DNA from 2 places in the Catenovulum adriaticum genome. Region 1 is predicted to be linked to the other one. Evidence: predicted binding sites of a transcription regulator. Region 1 holds the regulator's gene; the other holds the start of a gene.
What was found. Region 1 encodes LexA, which represses DNA repair genes until DNA is damaged. Its sites were predicted from a motif close to TACTGTATNNNNATACAGTA; they were not measured.
Positions count from the first base shown of each region.

Region 2: the regulator LexA is predicted to act here: its motif matches at 10,381-10,400, upstream of OLW01_RS01845 (YebG family protein).

Region 1 is NZ_CP109965.1:2,821,485-2,833,910, reverse strand. It holds gene OLW01_RS12505 (phosphoribulokinase) at 1-790, shown strand, start outside; gene plsB (glycerol-3-phosphate 1-O-acyltransferase PlsB) at 867-3,296, opposite strand; gene lexA (transcriptional repressor LexA) at 3,489-4,106, shown strand; gene coxB (cytochrome c oxidase subunit II) at 4,417-5,565, shown strand; gene ctaD (cytochrome c oxidase subunit I) at 5,576-7,186, shown strand; gene OLW01_RS12480 (cytochrome c oxidase assembly protein) at 7,196-7,738, shown strand; gene OLW01_RS12475 (cytochrome c oxidase subunit 3) at 7,750-8,631, shown strand; gene OLW01_RS12470 (DUF2909 domain-containing protein) at 8,637-8,840, opposite strand; gene OLW01_RS12465 (SURF1 family protein) at 8,862-9,626, shown strand; gene OLW01_RS12460 (hypothetical protein) at 9,605-10,165, shown strand; gene OLW01_RS12455 (COX15/CtaA family protein) at 10,165-11,160, shown strand; gene cyoE (heme o synthase) at 11,191-12,090, shown strand; gene OLW01_RS12445 (SCO family protein) at 12,087-12,426, shown strand, end outside.
Region 2 is NZ_CP109965.1:420,608-433,033, reverse strand. It holds gene OLW01_RS01880 (LacI family DNA-binding transcriptional regulator) at 412-1,407, shown strand; gene manA (mannose-6-phosphate isomerase, class I) at 1,510-2,688, opposite strand; gene OLW01_RS01870 (CLCA_X family protein) at 3,210-3,998, opposite strand; gene rlmB (23S rRNA (guanosine(2251)-2'-O)-methyltransferase RlmB) at 4,361-5,110, opposite strand; gene rnr (ribonuclease R) at 5,113-7,560, opposite strand; gene OLW01_RS01855 (hypothetical protein) at 7,808-8,449, shown strand; gene panP (pyridoxal-dependent aspartate 1-decarboxylase PanP) at 8,464-10,125, opposite strand; gene OLW01_RS01845 (YebG family protein) at 10,467-10,787, shown strand; gene OLW01_RS01840 (hypothetical protein) at 11,329-11,736, opposite strand; gene OLW01_RS01835 (hypothetical protein) at 11,873-12,426, opposite strand, start outside.

The DNA.
Region 1 (12,426 bases):
AGCAGCTGAAGTTGAAGGCGATAGTTTCCACCGTTTCACCCGCGCAGAAATGGAAGTAGAAATTAGGAAAGCTCAAGAACAAGGGCGACATATTAGCTATTTTGGTCCAGTGGCAAATGATTTTGGTTTATTGGAAGAGTTGTTTGAAACTTATGGTGAATCCGGTAATGGTAGAATAAGACGTTATCTACATTCATTTGATGATGCTGTGCCTTATAATCAAATGCCAGGTACTTTCACTCCCTGGGAAGATTTACCTGAATCTGATTTACTATTCTATGAGGGCCTCCACGGAGGGGTTGTAACAGAAGAAAATGATGTGGCGAGACATGTTGATCTCTTGATAGGCATGGTACCTATTATTAACTTAGAGTGGATTCAAAAAATTATTCGCGATACCACGGACAGAGGCCATAGTCACGAAGCAGTAATGTCATCTATCGTGCGTAGCATGGATGATTATATTAATTTTATTACACCTCAATTTAGCCGCACTCATATAAATTTTCAGCGCGTCCCAACAATTGATACTTCAAATCCATTTTCAGCTAAAGACATTCCAAGCTTAGATGAAAGCTTTGTTGTCATTCGGTTTCGTGGTACTAAAGGCATAAACTTTCCATATTATTTGCAAATGATTGATGGTGCTTTTATGTCTCGCGTCAATACTATGGTCGTACCTGGTGGGAAAATGGGTTTGGCAATGGAGCTTATTATTACGCCACTTATTGAAGAACTTATGAAGAAAAAAGGTAAAAAAATTACACCTACTGAGTGGTTGTTACGGTAATTATTTGCATTATGAGCAGAGTAAAAGTAGCCTTAGCTACCTATACTCTGAAAGTTTTCTAGATGCTAATCCAAACCTATGCATGTTTAATGGTATTTAAAATATCACCATCTATTAAACGATAAATCTTTCCACTCAACTCCTTTAGTTCTGGAGTTGCAATAAACCGACCTTCTTCATGAATGACAATTAAAGCCTGCTCTTTTAACTCACCGACAAACTGACTTAATATAGATTTATCCGTAAAGGCGGGTGACTTTATATCATGCAATTTAGCCAAATTTTTAGCTACATCTAATGAGTGCCTTTCTAGTGCTGAGCGAGATAGGCCTTGCTCGTGGCTTTCAATTGAGTGTAAGACTATCGCGTAGCGCTGGAGTGTCTGTTGTGAAATTAAGCTTAATAAATGTAACTGTAGATACTCAGAATTAGCGGGTCTTACAGCGATCAATTTATCTTCATTTAATGAGATTAAATGATTATCGACCAATACTTTAATACAAGCATCAATATGCTTAATTAACTCACTCACCTCTATTTTTAAAAAGTATTCGTTAGCGACAATAGGGTAAAGTTTATTGATATTGGCGACTAACTCTGACTTTTCTATATTATTTGTTTCTAATAAAAATGCGGCAATAAGCGAGGGAATAATATAAAGATGCAAAATGTTATTACGATAGTAGTTAAGCTCCACTATGCTCTCTTGCGAGATAGAAATTGTGTTTTGCCCTTCGGTATCCTCAGTGAATTTTTCCATTTTTACCGCATTATCAATGAGCGCTTCAATTGAGTCTTCCGGCGGCATACTTAGATTATTAAAAGGAGTTTCTTCCTGATGGAGTGCGACACAAATTTTAAGTTGTTTAATTAAATCATCTTTAAACAAGGTGTTTTGATTGGCAACTGAAAGACTCATTGCGGTTAAAGTGACACCGTTTAAAGCTGCTGCATGATTAATATTACACATTACATTATGGCTTAATGAATTAATGTAACTGGGCAGCCATGTAGGCTTTTGATTTTGCTCTAATTGTTGTTTCCAATTAGGTTGATAGCTTTCCATGGTTTTGTTTACGCTAATAGGTTCACCAAAATTAACGTACCCACGACCAAAGTGGCGTAAGTTTTTTAGAATGCTAAACAAATGTAAGGCAGACTCTTTTTTCTTTTTTTGTCCACCCAGTTCACGCAAGTAGGTTTTAACCTCCATGACATGCTCGTAGCCTATGTAGACAGGCACTATAGTGACAGGTCTATCTTGGCCTTTAAGCATGTTTTGTATGACCATAGCTAACATGCCTGTTTTGGGTTTTAGTAATCGACCTGTTCTTGAACGGCCAGACTCTGGATAAAATTTTATTGAGTGTCCTTTACTGATTAGCTGAGACAGATACTCTTTAAATACTTCGGAATAGAGTTTATTGCCTCTAAAAGAGCGGCGCATAAAAAACGCTCCAGAGCGCCGGAAGATTCCACCCATTGGCCAAAAGTTAAGATTAACGCCTGCGGCAATATGAGGAGGGACTAAGCCTTGGTGATATATCACATAAGTCAATAATAAATAATCCATATGGCTGCGATGGCAAGGCATATAAATGATTTCATGGCCATCTTGTGCGAGCTTTCTTATTTTTTCACCATTTTTAACTTCAATCCCAGAGTAAAGCTTGTTCCAAATCCAAGTTAAAACAGTATCCCCAATTCTGATCCAACTATCGCGATAATCGGCAGCTATTTCATTTAAATAATTTTTTGCCTGCTCTTTCGCTTTTTCATAAGAGATATTTTTGCTTTTTGCTTCATCGTTAATAGCATCTTTGATCGAAGGGGATGCTAACAGCGAGGTTAATAAATGATCTCTTTGCCAAAGTCTGGGGCCAGCCATCGTTAATTGCTGCCTTTGAAAATGAAAACGAGCGACGCGCAATAACTTATGTGCTATTTCAGGAGAGCTACCATGTTGGTCAACGACAAATCTAAGAGAGAGTGGTTGATTAACGGAAACAAAATTATCTCGTCCTATAAATAACACCGTAAATATTTTACGTAACCAGCTGGGCTTTTTTTGATGGTTGAAAAGCTTTTTTATATTAGAGGTTTCTTTGCCGGGCGAACGTCCCCAACTGATAAAACAAGGGACGAGTTTGGCATCTAAATCGGGTTGCTGCACATGTTGCTGTAATACCGTTTGAATTTGCTCAGTAGCATCAGTTTTCCCCGGCTCTTTAGCTAATACCGGTTGTAGTTTATCTAAACATACGTAACGACGAAAAAGCGTGTCATTCACTTTAACCGGCTTAAACGGGTCAGGTAAATTAGATTTTTTACAAGCTGATTTTAATGCGATTAAATCAGATAGTGAATCATGTTTAATAACATAAAAAATGGGCTGTTTAGTCGAGCCTAATTCTAAATCTAAATCATCTAAAATTACCTTTGAACTCATCAGGAGTTTCATTGGTAGGTTTAGGAGCTGAGCAAAAAATTTTTTATAGTCTGTCATTTAAAGTCATTAAGCTGAATATTTCTTTATATTGTAACATGTTGAGCTGAACACACAGCCATCAATTTTAGCTTGAAGTGATTTTGCACAGCATGTTTTGTAGATTCACAATGGTTTAAGCAATATTCTATTTGCGTTTTTAAAGCACCTGTATATACTAACAGTAATGAGTACTGTATGGATAAACATTAAATGAAAGCTTTAACTGCACGCCAAAGTCAAATACTGCAACTAATAAAAGATAACATTCAAGATACAGGTATGCCACCAACAAGAGCCGAAATTGCGTCTATTTTAGGGTTTAAATCTCCTAATGCAGCCGAAGAGCATTTAAAAGCGTTGGCTAAAAAAGGTGCTATTGAAATAATTGCAGGTACCAGCAGAGGTATTCGTTTAGTACAAGAAGAATCGATAGAAGACGAAGGCTTGCCTTTAATTGGTCAAGTTGCAGCAGGTTCTCCTATCTTAGCTCAAGAGCATGTTGAAGAGCACTATCAAGTTGACCCTCATTTATTTAAACCTAATGCCGATTATTTATTGCGAGTTCAAGGCGATAGTATGATTGAAATTGGCATTATGGATGGAGACTTATTAGCGGTTCATAAAGCCCAAACTGCATTAAATGGGCAAGTTGTTGTGGCTCGAGTTGAAGACGATGTGACGGTGAAGCGATATCAGCAACAAGGAAGTAAAGTTACATTAATTGCTGAAAATAAAGATTTTTCACCAATCGAAGTTGATTTAAAATCGACCCCTTTTGCAATTGAAGGTTTAGCGGTTGGCGTAATAAGAAATACAGATTGGATTTAACTTGTTATTCAAAGCAAGGCTCTTATAGTCGCAGTTGTCTGAATCGCTATATAAAAAAGCTTAATAGGTTTAGTATATTAAGCTTTTTTGACGCTATTATTCGGATTTAATGTAAAATTTCAATTTAACTTAACCCTACCTTAGCGCTAATTTATTCTGCACCGTCTCCTATTTACTTCAGATATTCTGATTTTTATTTATATTAAATAATTGTAAATTTTCAAATCCTTGACTAATTTTTATACATGCATTGTTTGCGCAAGTAAAAAACGACAACGCACTATAAAATTACAATAACAAGGAGAAAGCCGTGAGCCAAAAGTGTAAAGTTTTTATGGCTTTAGTTTCGTTGCTACCATTTACATTAGTTTACGCAGCTGAAACAGCAACACACTCAACGATTAATTTACGAGCAGGGGTAACAGACATCAGTCATCAAGTTTATGACTTGCATATGACTATTTTTTATATCTGTATTGTGATTGGTTTAGTCGTTTTTGGCGCTATGTTCTATGCCATTATATTCCATCGCAAATCCAAAGGTGCAAAAGCAGCTAATTTTCACGAAAGCATAAAAGTGGAAATTGCGTGGACAATCATCCCTATCATTATACTTATTGTAATGGCTATACCCGCGACTAAAACACTGATTGCGATGGAGGATGCAAACGAAGCCGATTTAACGATTGTCGTTACCGGTTCACAGTGGAAATGGCACTATAAATACTTAGATCATGACATTGAGTTTTACAGCTTGCTTGCTACCCCCAACGAACAAATTACTGGTAAGTGGTTAAAAGGTGATACTTACCTTTTAGAAGTAGACAAACCTTTAGTGATCCCAACTAATAAAAAAGTTAGATTTTTAATGACCTCTGATGATGTTATTCACAGTTGGTGGGTACCGGATTTTGCGGTTAAAAAAGATGCGAACCCTGGATTTATTAATGAAGCTTGGACCAATGTTAATGAGCCAGGTATTTATCGCGGTCAGTGCGCAGAACTTTGTGGTAAAGATCATGGTTTTATGCCGGTCGTTGTAAAAGCGTTAGAGCCAACTGAATTCGATCTGTGGATGGAGAAGAAAAAGCAAGAAAAAGCTGCCGCTAAAGCCGAAGAGAAACGTTTGCTTGCAATGAGTATGAGCAAAGAAGAATTAATGGCTGAAGGTGAAAAAGTTTATATGGGGTATTGTGCAGCCTGTCACCAACAAAATGGTATGGGACTACCAGGCGTGTTTCCTTCTTTAGTTGGCAGTCCGGCGGTAACGGGCGATGTAGCTGAACATATAGATGTTGTATTAAATGGCCGAAATGGCACTGCGATGCAAGCATTTAGCAAACAACTTAGCTTGAAACAAATCGCTTCTGTTGTCACATATGAACGTAATGCCTGGGGAATAAACTCTGGAGATTTCGTTCAGCCTAAAGATATTCACCAGTTTATACAAAATCAGTAGGGGATGACAGATGAGCACAATAACTCAAAATAATTCTGCGACCGAACATTCAGAAAACCATGACGATCATGCACATGGTCCTGCTCCAGGCATTAAAAGATGGATCTTTACAACCAATCATAAAGATATAGGTACATTATATTTATGGTTCGCTTTTATTATGTTTCTTGTAGGTGGGGCTATGGCGATGGTCATTCGGGCTGAGCTTTTCCAGCCCGGATTACAAATTGTTGAACCTCACTTTTTTAATCAAATGACCACAGTACATGGTTTAATTATGGTATTTGGTGCGGTTATGCCAGCTTTTACTGGTATGGCAAACTGGATGATCCCTATGATGATAGGGGCACCAGATATGGCTTTACCCAGAATGAATAATCTCAGTTTTTGGATTTTGCCTTTTGCCTTTTTAATTTTACTTTCCAGTTTATTTGTTGAGGGTGGTGGCCCAGCTTTTGGGTGGACATTTTATGCGCCACTTTCTACTACTTATAGCGGTGATAGCACCGCATTATTTGTGTTTGCAATTCATATTATGGGGATTTCATCAATTATGGGGGCGATTAACGTTATCGTAACCATTTTTAATATGAGAGCGCCAGGTATGACATGGATGAAATTACCGCTGTTTGTCTGGACGTGGTTTATTACCGCTTACTTATTAATAGCGGTTATGCCAGTGTTGGCTGGCGCAGTGACTATGGTGTTGACTGATAAATATTTTGGTACGTCGTTTTTTGATGCTGCAGGCGGTGGCGATCCCGTTATGTTCCAGCACATTTTTTGGTTTTTTGGTCACCCTGAAGTCTACATTATGATTTTGCCTGCCTTTGGTATTATTTCAACGATAGTGCCCACGTTTAGCCGTAAATCACTGTTTGGTTACGCGTCTATGGTTTATGCCACAGCTTCAATCGCGTTTTTATCTTTTATTGTATGGGCACACCATATGTTTACCACGGGTATGCCCGTATTTGCAGAGCTTTTCTTTATGTATTGCACTATGTTGATTTCCGTGCCTACTGGGGTAAAAGTTTTTAACTGGGTTGCTACTATGTGGCGAGGAGCTTTGAGTTTTGAAGTGCCAATGCTCTTTTCAATTGCTTTTATTGTTTTGTTCACTTTTGGTGGTTTTTCTGGGCTCATGTTGGCCATTACACCTGTCGACTTTCAATACCATGATACTTATTTTGTGGTTGCGCATTTTCACTATGTGTTAGTAACAGGCGCAATATTTTCACTCATAGCTGCAACCTATTATTGGTTGCCCAAGTGGACAGGGGTTATGTACGACGTTGGCTTGGCTAAATTACATTTTTGGTGCTCGTTGATCTCCGTAAATGTACTATTTTTCCCTATGCATTTTGTTGGATTAGCGGGTATGCCAAGACGAATTCCTGATTATTCAATTCAATTTGCAAACTGGAATCAATTGATTAGTTTAGGTGGTTTTGCGTTTGGGTTATCACAGTTAATTTTTCTGGCGTTGTTAATTAAAGCTTGTAAAAAGAAAGGTAAAGCCGTTGATGCCCAAGTGTGGGATGGTGCCCACGGCCTTGAGTGGGAAGTCGAGTCGCCAGCGCCTTATCATACTTTTACGACACCACCTCAAATTAAGTAGGTTAAAGAAATGCAAACTCAATCTAATAAAAAATTGCTCGTTCGGCTCTGCGGATTCGTATTGGCTATGTTTGCCTTTGGGTTTGCTTTAGTGCCTTTATACGATGTGTTTTGTGATTTGACCGGAATTAATGGCCGAAGCGTGCAGAGAGCTGACATTAATACGCAAACTTTGGTTGATACTAGTCGAGTTATACGAGTTGAATTTGTTACTTTTGACAAAACGGGCCAGCCGAGTGAATTTATCGCGCGTGCGCCCTCAGTTGAAGTTCATCCAGGTGAAATGAAAAATGTTTCATTTCATGTCACCAACCCATTAAACGAAGCTGTTTCTGTACGGGCTATACCTTCGGTCTCGCCCGGACAAGGTAGTCTTTATTTAAATAAAACAGAATGTTTTTGTTTCAATCAACAAGCACTAGCGGCAAATGAAACCACTGAGTTTAAGCTAAGATTTTTTGTCGATAAAGCGCTGCCCGAAGAAATTAAAGTATTAACATTAGCGTATACGCTATATCCCATTAGCGAGCAAACACTGGCTAATGCCTTATAGGAGAGTTAATCATGTCAGATAACAATGCGACGTATTATGTCCCGGCGCAAAGCCCATGGCCGATTGTGGGGGCTGTCGGCTTTTTTTTGGTAGCCGTGGGGTCGGGCAACTTAGTTACTCAAATAAGCAAAACAGGTGAAGCTGGCTGGGGACAGCTTGTACTGCTAGCCGGTTTGATTGTTTTGTTTATTATGATGTTTGGCTGGTTTCGCGATCAAATTAAAGAGTCACAAACTGGTTTGCACAGTGCACAATTGGGCATTTCTTATCGACAAGGAATGAGTTGGTTTATTTTTTCAGAAGTCATGTTTTTTGCCGCTTTTTTTGGGGCTCTTTTTTATACTAGGACGATTTCTGTGCCTTGGCTAGCTGGGGCTGGCAATAATGCAATGACAGCTCAAATTTTATGGCCAACGTTTGAGGCTATATGGCCGTTAACTGAAACACCTTCTGGTAAAACAACTCAAGCGATGGGGTATTGGGGCCTTCCTTTAATTAATACGCTAATATTGCTTACCTCGTCAATTACGATTCATTTTGCCCATGTTGGTCTTGAAAAAGGTAAACGTCAGCAAATGAGTTGGATGATGGGGTTTACCATTTTACTCGGGTTTGCTTTTTTAACCTTACAAGTAGAAGAATATATTCATGCCTATCAAGATTTAGGACTCACTTTAGATTCAGGGGTTTATGGTAATACGTTTTTTTTGCTAACTGGGTTTCACGGTTTGCATGTTACTTTAGGCACTTTGTTTTTAATTGTTATATTTTTTAGAATATTAGCTGGGCATTTTAACGCTAAGAACCATTTTGCGTTTCAATCGGCCAGCTGGTACTGGCACTTTGTTGATGTGGTTTGGCTTTGCTTATTTATTTTTGTCTACATAATATAACTAAATCAATAAGGTCGGTGATTAGGGGTAATCCATCCTAATTGCACGGCTACTAAAATAAACGCAATAATGGCCACAGAATACATCAGCCTTAAACCTAATCTTTTGCTCATTTGATGAGTTTGATCATTTTTATTCATTGCCAATAAAGCTTTAAATAAATTAAAAATAACAAATATGAGCAGTACTACAATAATGATTTTTATCATGCATACCTCAATGGAAGTGATGTGTTATTAACTCTAGGTCGTTTTCAGTTAAATGTAAAAATTTGGCCGTTTTTACTTTTTTTATCTAGTTTGTGTTTGTTATTAGCATTAGGGCAATGGCAATTGCAGCGTGCTGAATATAAAAATACTCGCCAAGTTCAGTTAGATCAAGCAGCTCAAGTACAAGCTAGTCAATTGACTGCTGAGTATTTAAAGGAGCAGGCTGAAGAATCATATTTAGACAAACCTATTCTTATAAGCGGCTCTGTTAATTTAGATAATATTTGGTTTGTTGAAAATAAAATAATGAATCACCAACTGGGGGTCGAGTGTATTGTGGCGATAAAATTAGATCACAATTCAACGCTATCCTCAGAGAAAGCAGAGTATGTATTGGTTAATTTAGGTTGGTTACCCGTTGATAAAAATCGAATACCAGCTTTTTCTACACAAGACTTACCTTTAAACGTTACTGAACTCAATGCCCGCATTACAAAACCAAACCATAACTTATTTATGTCTGAAGAAATTCATCAGCGTTTAGGCTATAAATTTATTCAACAGGTTAACCTAGAACAGATTTCAAAACATGCAAAAATCGATTTATTGCCTATACTTGCAGTAGTCGATAAAAAATCATTGATGGCATTCCAACCTAACTGGCAACCTATTGTTATGCCAGCACAAAAACATTATGGTTATGCTGTGCAATGGTTTGGTTTGGCGCTGGCATTATGTATTATAATTATTATAAAGGCAGTAAAATGGAAGAAACCAATCAACTAAAAAAGCGATCTGCTAGGTTTAATTTAAGTATTATTTTTTTCGTCTTTTTCATCCCTGTTATTGCAGCTTATATTGCGTTAAAAGGGGAATGGTTTAATTTATCAGCGACTAATCAAGGAGAGCTGATCACACCTGCTATGCAAATGGACATTACGCAATTAAATGCCGGCGCGAGTGGAAAATGGTTAATGATAGTGCCATCTGAACTTGATTGCCAAAAACTTTGTCAAGAATCAACTTACTTAGTCAAACAAGCCGATATTGCATTAGGTCGTGAAACCCAAAGAGTATTACCCAGTCGTTACATTGCCACAAACCAGCAACTTATTTTACTAGATCAGGCCGATCCCAATCATAAATTTGCCGGTATTATCAATCCGCCAGCAAAGCTTTCCAAAAACTATGTTTATATAGCTGATCCTCTAGGACAAATTATTTTACGTTATCCAATTAGTTTAAAGCGTGAAGAGAATTTAATTGCCGCCAAACACTTATTAGCTGATTTACGAAAATTACTTAAGTTATCTAGGGTAGGGTAATGAAAATATTAGTGCGAATTGCGATTATTTTGGCATTTGTTGTGGTTGTATTGGGTGCTTTTACCCGTTTAACCGATGCAGGCCTAGGGTGTCCTGATTGGCCAGGGTGTTATGGGCATTTAACCGTGCCAAAAGCTGAGCAGGTAAATAGTGCGCAAGCTAAATTTCCACAACAAATTATCGAGCCGCAAAAAGCTTGGAATGAAATGATTCATCGGTATTTTGCCGGAACGTTAGGGCTCATTATATTAGCCATTGCCGTGCTTTCAATTTATAAGCCTCACGCTCAAAAAGTGAGAGTTTTTAGCATTAGCTTGTTTTTTTTGGTTTGCTTTCAAGCCGCTTTAGGCATGTGGACTGTGACGCTGGTTTTATTACCCGCTGTGGTTTTGGCACATTTAATTGGTGGTTTTTCTATTTTTGTTTTGTTAGTTCTTTTAGAGCGGGCATTAGCTTACACAGCCGTCACGAAAACCAAGTTACCTAAACTAGCCTGGCTTTGTTTTATAGTTTTATTAATTCAAATTATACTAGGTGGGTGGACATCTACTAACTACGCGGCTTTGGCCTGCACAGAGTTACCTATTTGTGAAGATGGCTGGCAGCAACGTTTAGACTTAAATGCATTTCATTTAATAAGTCCCGAAGCTGACACATATCAATATGGGGTGTTAGATTATTCTGCTCGGATGACGATTCACATCGCACACAGAATATGGGCCGTTATTACGCTATTTACTTTATTGGGTTGGGCGGTTTTTTGTTTTTTCCAAAGCCAAAAAAGAGTTTCTGGTTTCGCTAGGTTGAATATAGCAAGCGCCTCATTAATAGTGCTGTTAGCTACTCAAGTTGGGTTAGGCATTGCTAACGTTGTTTTATCTTTACCGTTAATGGTTGCAGTGTTACATAATGCAGTGGCATTGTTGTTATTAACCGCGTTTGTTTTAACACTTTATTATTATTCAGTCGCTCCAGTGCAGAGTCGTGCACGATAATCGCAATTTAATACCAAGAGGATGATTGATATGAATCGAGTACTAACAATATCAGCAAAAAAAATAAATATAGCGCTGTGGCGAGATTACTTTGAATTAACGAAACCTAAAGTTGTAGCGTTAATCTTGTTAACTGCACTGGTTGGAATGTATGTGCCAAATAATCAACTTCCGAATATTGAACTATTATTAACCACCATTATTGGAATAGGCCTGTTAGCAGGCGCTGCCGCGGCGATTAATCATGTTGTTGATTTTCAAATTGATGCAAAAATGGCTAGAACGTATCATCGCCCAGTGGTTAAAGGACGTTTGTCTCAACGCCAAGCTTTAATTTTTGCCGGAGGAATTGGCATTTTAGGGTTTGCGTTACTTTGGTTTGCTGTAAATCAATTAACTGCTTGGCTAACCTTTGCTTCTTTACTTGGTTATGCCGTGGTTTATACCTTATACCTAAAGCGAGCAACGCCTCAAAATATTGTCATTGGTGGGCTTGCTGGCGCTATGCCGCCATTACTGGGCTGGACAGCGGTTACTAACTCAATTGATCCCAATGCACTTTTATTAGTCCTTATTATTTTTAGCTGGACTCCACCACATTTTTGGGCGCTGGCTATTCATCGGAAACATGATTACGCTAAAGCTAAAGTCCCTATGTTGCCAATTACTCATGGGGTAGAGTTCACTAAAACTATGATTTTACTGTATTGTGTGATCTTAACGGTCGTCTCAATTTTACCTTATTTATCGGGTTTATTTGGTGGGTTTTACGCAACTATTAGCTTGTTATTAAATTTGCAGTTTATTAACTATGCTATTCGGCTAAAATGGTTCGATAAATCAGGGCTTGCGTTTAAAACGTTCAAGTTTTCAATTTGGCATTTAATGCTAATGTTTATTGTAATGTTAGTGGATCATAATTTTTCATGAAATTTATTTTAATCAATTTTATCCAATGGGTTTTTATATTAGCTGCAATTACAGCTTGTAGTGACCAAAAATCAACTAATGAGTTAAGGCAATTTGACAATGTGCAAATTTTTCAGCCAAGCCGAAAAATCAGCGAATTTGAACTAAGCACTTCTAACCGTGATGGTTTGAATTTAAGTGGATTAAAAAATCATTGGAGTATTGTTTTTTTAGGTTATACCTATTGTCCGGATATTTGCCCAACCACGTTAACTGATTTAGCACACATTTATCCGCAGCTCACAAAACAAGTCAATAATGCTCAAGTGGTCTTTATTTCAGCGGATCCTAAACGAG
Region 2 (12,426 bases), 800 kb from region 1:
AATAAACATAAAAAAATTATTGCAAGCTATTCATATATAGACGAAAATAATTTTGAGTATCTCAAAAGGTCAAAAGTTGAAAGATTAACTTGTTTCATTAATTATTATTTTTGACTGCTTAAAAATGGAAGAAAACTGGCAAAAACCCAACGTTTTTGAGGTCTTAAATGTTATAGCTACATAAAATAGAATTTATATTATCTATTTTATCCACTCCGGTTTAAGTAACTACACAATTCAATTAAATAACCAGTTAACCGATTATAGTCTAATAACCAATTTAAGAAACCGGTTAACGCCTTTTAAAATAAGCTATTCAGCTAAAAATTACCGATAGTATTGTTTTTGTTTCTTTGGTAAATTGAAACAATTAATAAGTAAAACAATAAAAATATAAAGAATGGAAGTTAAATGAGTAATATAAGAGAAGTTGCGAAACGAGCTGGAGTATCTATTGCCACTGTATCGCGTGCATTTACTAACCCAGATAAAGTTTCTCAAAGTAGTCTGAAAAAAGTAATGGATGCAGTAGATGAAGTGGGTTATCGCCCCAATATGATGGCACGAAACTTCAGATCGACTAAATCATACGCTGTGGTTGTTTTAGTACCAGATTTCGCTAACTTGTTTTTTAGTAAAGTTATTCGAGCTATTCAAGAAACCGGTCAAAAACACGGTTACAATATTTTGTTAGGCGAAACTCGAGATTCAAAAGAACGCGAAGCTGATTATTTAAAACTGGTAGAGACACGACAAGCAGACGGTGTTATTCAGCTAAGTCCACATATACCAGAGCAAGAATTGTTACCTCACCCTCATATCAGCGCTGTTGCAGCCTGTGGTGCTTGCGACACACCGTACGCATCGGTGAGAATGGATCACATTGCAGCATCGTTTTCGATTGTCAATTATTTGATTTCAATGGGACACCGTAAAATTGGCTGTATATCGGGGCTAAGCGATAATCCCCATAGCAGGGACAGGTTAAAAGGTTATAAACAAGCTTTAGCAAAAGCGGGTATCGATTTTGATGATAGTTTGTTATATGAAGGTAATTTTACCATGCAGTCTGGGCATGATGCAGGGGTTTACTTCGCCCAACTCTCCCAACGACCAACAGCAGTGTTTTCTATGAATGACCTAATGGCTGTCGGTGCCATTAAATCATTTAAAGAACATAATATTCGCGTACCCCAAGACATTTCAATTACTGGGTTTGATGATTTAGATTTTGCCACATATACAGACCCCGCATTGACTACCATACGCCAACCCGCAGAAGAAATGGGTAAAAAGGCAATGCTACTATTGTTACAAATTTTGGATGGTAAACCGCCAACTCAACAAGAATTTATTTTAAAACATGAATTTGTTTTACGTGACAGCGTGGTTCAATTTAGCGGTTAAAGTGCAGCGCATTAAACACAGAATACAATAGATGACTTTATTATTGTATTCTGTGTTGAGTTACGGATATCGAATTAACAATGCAGGTTTATTTAAGCGGTTTTAGAATTGAGTATACACTCGGCCAATCTGTGCTTGGCCAGTAATAACCGCAGCTTTGAGTGCACTAGGCATTAAAAATGATTCACCCTGCTGATAGCACTCACCTAAAATTTCGCACTGACCTTCCACAACAAAGTACAACTCCGCTGAAGCACTGGATGACGTAATGTAATGCGTTTCATTTTTTAAATTAATTAATTCAAACTGAAAATCTGGACAGGGTATTTCAAACGATCTAACGTGCTGGGTTAATTCACCTAACTGCGGGTGAATACAATTAGCCTGCTCAGTATATTGCGTAATTTTAACTAACTCTTTACGATCCATATGTTTAGATGTTAGCCCTCCCCGCAAAACATTGTCAGAGTTTGCCATAATTTCAATCCCTGTACCTTGCAAGTAAGCATGAGGACAACCTGCGCCTAAAAATAATGCTTGACCTGGTTTTAATTCAAATAAATTTAAAATTAATGGAAAAAAGATACCTAAATCAATCCCATATAATTGATATAAACTCTCCAACCATTTAAGTTCATTCACTTCAGAGGTTTTCGCAATGTCGAGTGCATGCTCAACTAGATCTTTGAGTAAGTCTAAATCCAAATGCAACAACCAACCATAGAAAGCTTCCACATCTCGTGATGTCCCTATCGCTAACGTATCTGCCCATTGGTCAAATTGTTCATGTTGTAATAAACGTAACGACTTGGCCAACTCACGATTTGGTCTAAAACCCGCCATGGCTGAAAATTTAGTTAACGCATAAATTAATTCTGGTTTGTGGTTATCATCTTGGTAGTTACATTGTGCGTGATTACCCTCTATATCATTTTTTCGTTCTTGAGTATAACCTTCAACAGCCTGCGCTTTAGTCGGATGTACTTGGATTGATAGCGCTTTGCGAGCTGATAATATTTTAAATAAGTAAGGTAACTTATTACCCATTTTACTTGCATTTTCGCCAAGTATTTCAATAGGATTTGACGCTATTAATGCATCCAAAGGTTGATCTTCATCAACAGCAAACGATGGTGATTTAGGATGCGCACCCACCCATAATTCGGCTAATGGTAGCTCAGTGTTTGGTTTTTCCATCCCTAATATTCTAGGGATTTCATTAAAAGTACCCCAATCGTAATTTTGAAAGTTATTTTTTAATCTAATGGGTTTAGAAAACATTTTATCTCGCTTAATTTAAACTGTTTCAATAATAATTAAGAAGCACTAACCAATAATTGTGAGCAAAAACACAACATGCATTTTGGACGGTTGAATACACAGCCTCAAAATGTAACCGGTTAACTTCAACCTAAATAAGTATACAGATAAATATCAACAAGCCAACTAAGAAGATAAGTACAAGTATACGAACCAGCTCTGGCAAGGTAGGACTAAATTAGTTAAATTGGCGAGGTGAGGCTTGCATATTTGGGTTAGGTCTATTTAAACCCAATACATATGAAATAGTAGATTCGCCTAACAATCAGAAGCTTCAATCCCGCATATACACGAAGAATTACCTAACGGTTTGATGTGTAAAAGTGCGATATGATTGAATGAATTGGAAAATCTCAGAAGGCTTGGTTTATGCATAAAATCAAGCCTTTACGATCTTGAAAATGGCTAAAATCACCCAAGGAGAAATAACCACCACCTCTAAAATATCTCAATTTGCGGAGTGTTAGGTTCAGACTAAAGCGTTACCGGGTTAATGCCTGACCTAGTGTAGAAAAATATCTAGAAAAATGATACGCGATGATATTACGCTGGTCGTGAGATGGGTATATACCCAATTTTGCTTCTGGTGATTGCGTGGTTCCGTGCACTAAAAAAGCATTTTTAACACTTTGGCTCTCCACATATGACTCAAAAGCACGGGCCGCAACTTCTTCTGGCATGGCATAATAATAACAGCCTAATACTTTATCAGCCTGCACACTTTTCATAAATAATTTGCTGGGATCATGGCTCTTATGTTGCAAAAAGATATGCTGGTAACAAGATTCCAGTAAGCGATTAATTGGGTGCTCTATGACATCGTGCTTTTTTAACCAGAGTGCAGATGCAAAATCTTTTGAGGTGGCAGAGCCTAAAAAGCGGGTTGCAATAAAATGGTCAAAGGCATGAAAATATTCGTGTGCTAGCGAACCTGCTCCGGCATTTTTTGCAAGTGCCAGTGTTTTGGTCGCTGAATTATAATGAGCCGAACTATGTTTTTGACCACCGCTCCCAAATGCAATAGATAAAGTGCCTTTCAATGAAATCACTTGCTCATTAACTTGTAAAATACTCATTAAATCGCATAAAGCATCAAAAAAAAGATTGGCAGCTATTTGTTGCTCTTCGGCTGTTACCCAAGCGCCTACAGTGGCCGTTTTAAAACCAAATATTTTGACAATATCTCTAAACGAAACATCGGCGCCACTACGATGATTTGGTCCATTTCGATAAAATTTTTTATAGAGAGCTGAAGGCTTTTTAAACTGCATATAATAGTAAAAGAGTAAATGGTGAGAAATAGCAGGTAGCAGTAATGACGCTCAGGGCGTATTGAACTTTGCTGTATAAAGTTTGTTCTAACTAAACGCTTTTTAATCGCGGCGCTGGTTTGTAGGCCTAGTGGGCTAAGTCAAAAATCAGCAACAAAGAGTAAAAAGCGTTTAGGACGAACCCCTCGGGCAGCGTTTGTGCGGCATTTCTACTGCCTTAGCACTCATTTATGTAGAACAACTACACCACAATCGTGCTTTATTGTATAAATACCGCACAACTCGCTGCAAAGTCATACAGAAAAGATCAACACGCCCTAATTTAGACTCGTCTAAACTAAGCGAATAGTTCAAACAAAAATTTATTTTGCCGCTTGTCGTTGGCGAACCATTTCAAATAATGTCACGCCTGTTGCAACACTAACATTTAAACTTGAAACACTACCCGACATTGGTATTGAAATAAGCTCATCGCAGGTTTCGCGCGTTAATCTGCGCATTCCACTGCCCTCTGCGCCCATAACAAGTGCCATAGGGCCTGTTAATTTTGCTTGATATAAAGTTTGTGTTGCTTCACCCGCGGTGCCTACTACCCAAACTCCTTGCTGCTGAATATCACGCAAAGTTCGCGCTAAATTAGTTACTTGAATAAAAGGCACCACTTCTGCCGCTCCGCAAGCTACTTTTTTTGCAACTGCGGTTAAACTACCTGATTTATCTTTAGGTACAATAACGGCGTCTACACCTGCCGCATCTGCTGTGCGCAAGCAAGCGCCTATGTTATGAGGATCGGTTACCCCATCTAAAATCAACAAAAACGCAGGCTTATTCGATTGTTTTAAAATAGCATCTAAATCATTTTCAGTAAGCGCAGGTGTTGGTTGAACACGAGCAACAATCCCTTGGTGCTGCTCACCTTTGGCTTTATCATCTAAGGTTTTACGCTGAGTAAATTGAATAGAAATTCCGTGTTTACGCGCAATGCTAATAATCTTGTTTAACCTATCGTCATTACGACCTTTTAAACAAAAAATTTCTATAAATCGGTGTGGTGCGCTTTCAATTAATGATTCTGCAGCATGCAAACCAAAAATTAACTCTGACTTACTCAATGTTATCTCCGCTTAGTCTTATTTGCTTTTGGGGTTGATTTTTTATTGGCGTTTGCCTTTCTGCTTGTACTAGAAGCTTTAGGCTTTTTGCCTCGTTTAGGTTTGTCTGTTGCTGGTTTTCCAGCATTATCTTTTGCCATGAACTGCTGAGTTTTACTGCCGCTTGGCTTTTTTTTAGCTGGTTCAAACGAAGTGTTATGGTCTGCCGATTTTGATTTTTTAGCTTTTGAGCTTTTAGCTTTACGTTTACCATATTTAGCTGGGCGACTTGGTTTAGCTGATTGAGATTCTAAATCATTAAGCACAAAATCAATTTTTTTATCTTCTAAATTGACAGACATCACTTTAATTTCAACTTCATCGCCAATTTTGTACACTTTGCGTTTGTGCTCGCCAATTAAACGATGCTTAATTGCATCGTAAATGTAAAAGTCACTTTGCAGTGTGCTGACATGAACTAAACCTTCAACAAAAAGATCATTAATTCGCACAAAAAAACCAAAGCTGGTCACGGCTGAAATCACCCCTTCAAACTCATCACCAACATGATCTTGCATAAACTCACATTTAAGCCAGTTAGCAACATCGCGAGTTGCGGTTTCAGCGCGTCGTTCAGCCATTGAAGTATGATCGCCTAAATCCTCCATTTCAGTTGGATTATAGGTATGCTCACCACTTCCTTGGGGAATATTATTTTGTTTAAGTAAAATAGCCTTGATTGCACGGTGCAAAATAAGATCTGGGTAGCGACGAATTGGCGAGGTAAAGTGCGCATAATTTTTGAGTGCCAAACCAAAATGACCAATATTCTCTGGCGTGTAATTAGCTTGCTTCATTGATCTAAGCAACATGGTTTGAATTAACTCTTGATCAGGTCGTCCCTCTATTTTATCAACAACTGATTTAAAATCGGTTGGTTCTATATCGCCATCTAGGGTTAAACTGATACCTAACTCAGCTAAAAATTGAATAAACTGAGATAGTTTTTCACTGTCGGGTTTATCATGAACTCGATATAACGCCTGAGCTTGATGCTTATCAATAAACTGTGCTGCGGCAACATTCGCTAAAATCATACATTCTTCAATAATTTTATGAGCGTCGTTACGAGTCACTATTTCTACTGATTCAATTTTACGTTGCGCGTTAAACACAAATTTAGGTTCAAGTGTTTCAAATTCAATTGCGCCACGCTCCATTCTAGCTTGTTTTAAGCTGGCATACATTTGATTTAAATCTTCAAGGTGTGGTACTAAATGTTGATATCGCTCACGTAAGGCTTCATCCCCTTTTAAAATAGCGCTCACTTTATTATAAGTTAAACGTGCATGAGAGTTGATAACTGCCTGATAAAATTTATAACCCGACAATTTACCGCGCGCGCTCACTGTCATTTCACAAACCATGCATAAACGATCAACCTGAGGGTTAAGCGAGCAAAGTCCGTTTGATAGTTTTTCGGGCAACATAGGCACAACTTGTTCAGGAAAATAAACCGATGTGCCGCGCTGCTGGGCTTCGTCATCTAACGTGGTTCCTGGGCGAACGTAATAGCTTACATCCGCAATAGCAACCCATAGTCGCCAGCCGCCTGAGCGTTTGGTTTCGCAATAAACCGCGTCATCAAAGTCTCGAGCATCTTCACCATCTATGGTGACAAGTGGTAAATCGCGTAAATCAACCCGATCTAACTTTGCTTTTTCAGGCACTTGTTCGCTAAAAGCTTTTAGCTCTTTATCTAGCTTTTTAGGCCATTGATGCGGAATATCATAGTTGCGAAGCGCAACTTCGATCTCCATTCCAGGAGCCATGTGTTCACCCAACACTTCAACTATTTTTGCAGTTGCGTTGACTCGCTTACTCGGTCGGGTCATTAATTCAGCAACGACCATTTGGCCATTTCGAGCACCATTTTTATGCTCGTTTGGAATAATAATTTCTTGGGTAATTCGGCTGTCATCAGCCATTACATAGGCAATACCATGCTCAACAAATAAACGACCGACTAAAGGTTCGGTTCGTGATTGTAAAACGCGAACTAAACGGCATTCTTTACGGCCGCGATGATCTGTACCTGATTGCTTGGCTAAGATTAAATCGCCATGCAATAAAGTTTCTAATTGGTGATGGGGAATAAATAAATCTTTAACCCCTTTTGCAAGTTGTAAAAAGCCAAAGCCATCTTTGTGGCCAATCACTTTACCAACATGCAAACCTAATACCTCAGGTGTGGCGTAATTGTTTTGTTTATCACGCACAACTCTACCCTCTTGTTCCACTGCGGTTAAACAAGCTTGGAGTTCTTTTTCTGCTTCTAAACCATGAATGTTTAATTGTTCACACAGCGCAAGATAACTCATTGCTTGGTCTTGCTTTTCAACCAAGGCGACCAGTTTCTCTGCTAATAGCGGATGATATTTGAGAGTATTAGTTTGATTTGTTAATTTCATTAATTAGGTATGTTTCTCTTTTGGTTATTTAATTTTAGTTATTTAATCATTGTCATTGCTTACTTTAATTTGGTAAGCACTTCACTTGCAAGTATACGCTAATTAGCAATAAGTGTGCAGAATATAGCCATTGATTGCTAATTATTTTATCGAGCTTGTATGACAGGCCACAATTAGAACAAGATAATTTATTTATAATTAGGTACTATTAAACTTTGTTTTATGATGATTTAAGGTAAGTTAAATTTTGATTTTTCGTATTGTCCCTGCGCTATTAACTTTGCTCACGTTAAGTTTAACCAGTTTAACCTCATGTGCAAATCAACAAACCTTACCAAGTAGTAACTACAAAACTCAACTGTCTTATCCAAAACAAACCGAGGAGCTGGTTTTTATGGAGCAAGATCAGTCAGATAATCCTTTATTTGGAACAAGGTTAAGTTATCAAAGCCGGTTTTATGAGTTAGATATTTTTAACGTTTTTATCTACCCCATCCGTCAACTTAATTGGCAAAATCAAACCAGCATCTTAATGGACGAGGCCGTTTTAGCCTACCAAAACCTAGATGAATTAGTAAAAGAGAAAGGTTACCAATCGCGAAGCTTAGAAGATATTGATGAAGTTTCATTTGAATTTGGGCAGCAAAAATATCAAGGATTAAGAGGCAAAAGCCGAATCCACCTACACGATGAGCTATATATGCACAACTATGTGTATTTCTTCGTTCAGCAAGATAAAATTATTCGCTTTAGCACCAATATGAAATTTGCTGAGCAGCTTCCGCCACCCGATGATTATATACAGGGGTTATTAGCTGAGTTAAAAGTGCCAAAAGAGTCCGCTTACATGGCAGATCTTAGAAAAAGTGTTAGTAAGTCAAACTCATAACCGCAACTTATAAGTTACTGGTAATGGTTCACTTGCCTTTCTTTAAGTAACTGCGCTAACTCTGGCAATGCAAACTGGCTTAGTTGAGCTAACTTAGCTTGCTCAGCTAATACATCTTGCAGAATTTTTTCTGTGGTTAATGGATTAGCTAATACCACTCTGAACACTGTAATGGTTTGATTCGAGTAAACTTGGCTACTTAACCGTGTCCGACTGACAAACGATTTACCGGCTTCACGCTGACACTTTTGAATAAAACGGGTTAAATCATCTAACTTTTCATTAATCACAGCTTGTAAGGTTTCATCGGCTGAGGCTAATAAAGTCTGAATTGCTTTAGGCACATATCTATAGGTTAAAATACACAGCTCAGGTTTTGAAACTAATTCAAAATCACTTTGTTGATTGATTAAATCAGCAAAATATTGAGCTTGTTTTAAACTCCGGTTTATCAATAATTCATAGCCCTGACGACCCAAGACTTTAAGTGCAGAGTAAACTAACATTGCCATGCCTGGCCTTGAGCCTTCAAGCGTGTGTGAGCCTAAATCTTTAGAGCCTTTACGTAACACATATTCAGCATGTTGTTCTATCTCGCTGGCTAGCTCAGGGCGCTTAAATAAAACCAGCCCAGAGCCCATAGGCACATACATTTGTTTATGCGCATCTATTGTTACACTGTCAGCTCTTTCGATGCCTTTTAATAAGGCTTTGTGCTTTTTCGAAAATAAAGTAGCGCCGCCCCAAGCCGCATCAACATGAAAATGGCAATTTAAAGATTGCGCCAAATCGGCAAGTTCGTTGAGTGGATCAACGTTGCCGGTTTCAGTGGTGCCAGCAATCCCGACAATCGCCATCACTTTTATGTTTTGCTTTTCAAGTTCATTCGCCGCTTGCCGCATTTCATCAACCAGCACTTTGTGCTCGCCATTGACATGTATAGCAATTAAATTATCACGGCCGATACCTAATACATCTGCAGCTTTAGCTAACGAATAATGACCCCGCTCCGATACCAACACTGCGAGTCCGTTATAGCCATAATGTGTTAACGCCGGAAACAAACCCGCGCGATTAACGCCTTTAAATTGATCATCCGCTTTTAATAGATTATTTCTTGCTACCCAAAGTGCAGTAATATTAGCCAGCGTACCACCCGAACAAAATGCACCTAATGAATCAGATTCAGAATGCATATAGGTTTGATAAAAATCGTCGTTTTGCTCAAAAACCAAATTATGCATCATGCCTAGCACTTGGCGCTCTAGCGGTGTAAAAGCTTTTGAGGTTTCAATTTTGACGAGATTTTGGTTTAACGCGATCATAATTTTTGACAGCGGCAACATAAAATAAGGCAAGGCAGATGTCATATGACCAATAAAACTAGGCGCGGCAGTGTGAACTGAGTTCGCGACAAGTTTATCTAATAAAAATTGAGTGTGTTCAGATACAAAAGTTGGTTTTTCAGGCATACCAGAGCAGCTAAAATCACGTTCAATATCAGCCAATGATACTGCGCGCGCAACAATACGTTCATTCAAAAAACCAGCTAGGTTTTCTGATATTTCACGTTCAATCTGGCCTAATGTTGAATCTGGCGCTTCGGCTACCGTAAAAATACGATATAAAGATTCAAGATCAGCTGTAGCAACTTTTATATTGGAATGTTTGACCAAAGGAATAAATCGTTTTTAAGTAATGTCAGATCCCTAAACTTTAAATAAGTTTAGCCGAGTTGTCTTCTTTTTCGCATGAATAATTGCTTAGTTGTTCAATTTTCAATCAAAAATGACGTTTTTAATCAATACAATGCTATGATTAGGTTAATATTAGCATAGCTAATAAACTAAGCGAAAAGCAAAAATCATTGGATATCAGCGAGTATTTTTAATTTTACTTCAATTAAAGTCTCTAAAATTACCAATACAATTAACTGTACAAATAACCAGTTAATTGGTAAAGTAAAAAAATACACTGTATAGCAAACATAACTTAATCCAGTTTAAAGGTGAATAAAATGGCAGTTAGAGCACTATGGCAATGTGATCGGGACGGAAAAATGTTTACCAGTAAAAAAGATGCAGATGCACATGATCAAATGTTAGAACTTGCAGAAGCGATTTCTAATGCAGTTAATGAAAATGTTCCCGGTTTAAATGAAACCCAACTAGATGATATTGGTCGTTTAATTGCGCGCAATAAAGATTTATTTGCAAAAGCATTTAAAGGCAAGTCAGCTGAGCTATCCAAATTAGATTTTGCAGAGCCAGTAGACGAAATTGAAGATAAATTGACACAAGACAATATCGCCAAATTTGATAAAGCTAAAATAGGTTAAACTGCCAATACTTTAGTCACAATAAGCTACTTGTATTGACTTCAGTGTTAATATAAGTAGCTTTGAAAAGGGTCCCTTTTCTTATTATTTCTCATACCTCAAGGTTAGCTTTCGATTTTTTGTAGCCAAGTAGTGTTGAGTCCCTAATATTAAAATGAGGTTTAGCAGCTAACATCAGTTTAAAATAATGACTGATCCGCACCTAAGCAAATTGAGCTACCGCCCAACCGAACCGCTAAGCAAACCTTTAAGGGTGAGCAAATATTCTACCCATTGTTTAACGCCGTTATTTGAACAATAAATTTGAGAAATAAGTTTGAACGATAGTTAAGATATGGATTGGCTTTTTACCTCAAAACCCAAATACACCATAAAAAACAGTAATAACCAAATTATTCTGGTATCAGAGATGATTAGATAAAAATGATTAGCTTGTTGCTACAGCCTTTAAAAGGTGAATGAGTAGTTAATGTGAATTAACCAGAAGATTCCGGCTATTGGCAACTAAGTTGACATCAAGCCGCATTCTATTAAAGACAGCTTAAACTCCAAATGCAGCTTCTTTTGCAGTGAATTCAGGCTGATATAAAGTAGACATAGCAGCCTTATAATTATCAAAATAAAAGGTTGGTATAGGTGAAAGCGTTTTAACTACCTCTTGCACTACCCCTTTAACTTCACCAGCTGGCACTATCACAACTCGTTTGCACAGGCCGTTTTGTTTTGCCCAATAATAAAAAGGTTCAACTAATTCAAAGCAAGCTGGGGTGGCTAACTGCCATTTAGAGAAATCAATTAACTCAACCCAGTCTTTATCACTAATTAAACTGGCTTTTTGTTTAAGTTCACCATAAAGCTGTTTAGCCAACGCTAAATCAAACTCACCCCAAACTCTTACTTCAATACGCTGTTGAATCACTTTAATCGTATAACCCGATATAGCTGACATTTTCTGCTCCTTCATCAAAATGCGTTACCATTCAGTTTAGACCTAAAACCGTAAATATAAAAACACAAGTTAACTTACCCTAATGACATTTTTATATCTAGCCGACATTTATTTAAAATATTATTTTTGAGCGGTATTAAAAATACCACTCGTAAGAAAGCTGCACAAAATCCTCTTGTTCAAATTGCGAGCTAATATCTTGCGGATCATCGCCGCTAAACAGCCACATATCAAAAATGAGTTTAGATGAATCTCCCACTCTAGTATTGGCTTCAATGAATAAAGCGCGGCTATCGCTAAATTCTAAATCTTGGCTAAAACCCGCTAAGATTTCAGTGGAATCTATGTCATTCATAACAATTCGGGCAGCTAATGAAATATCATTTTGGGTCGCGACCTCGTTTGCATCTCTTTCATCATAAGCATATTCAACCACCCAGCCTAAATCTGTCGTAGAGTCGCCAATCCCCACTAAGGTATATTCAAAGCCACCCACCATGGCATTATAATCGTCAATGGTATCGCCACCTCGGTTAATCGTTTCTAATTTCCACAACCAAGCTTCATTAACATATTGAACCAAAGCACCAAACTGGGTGATTTGAGGATAAAATGGAATTAACTCGCCAGTGGGTTCACCAGTTGAATCTAACTTAGCAACAAATTCAGGTTCTCTTGAAGTCCCTTTAA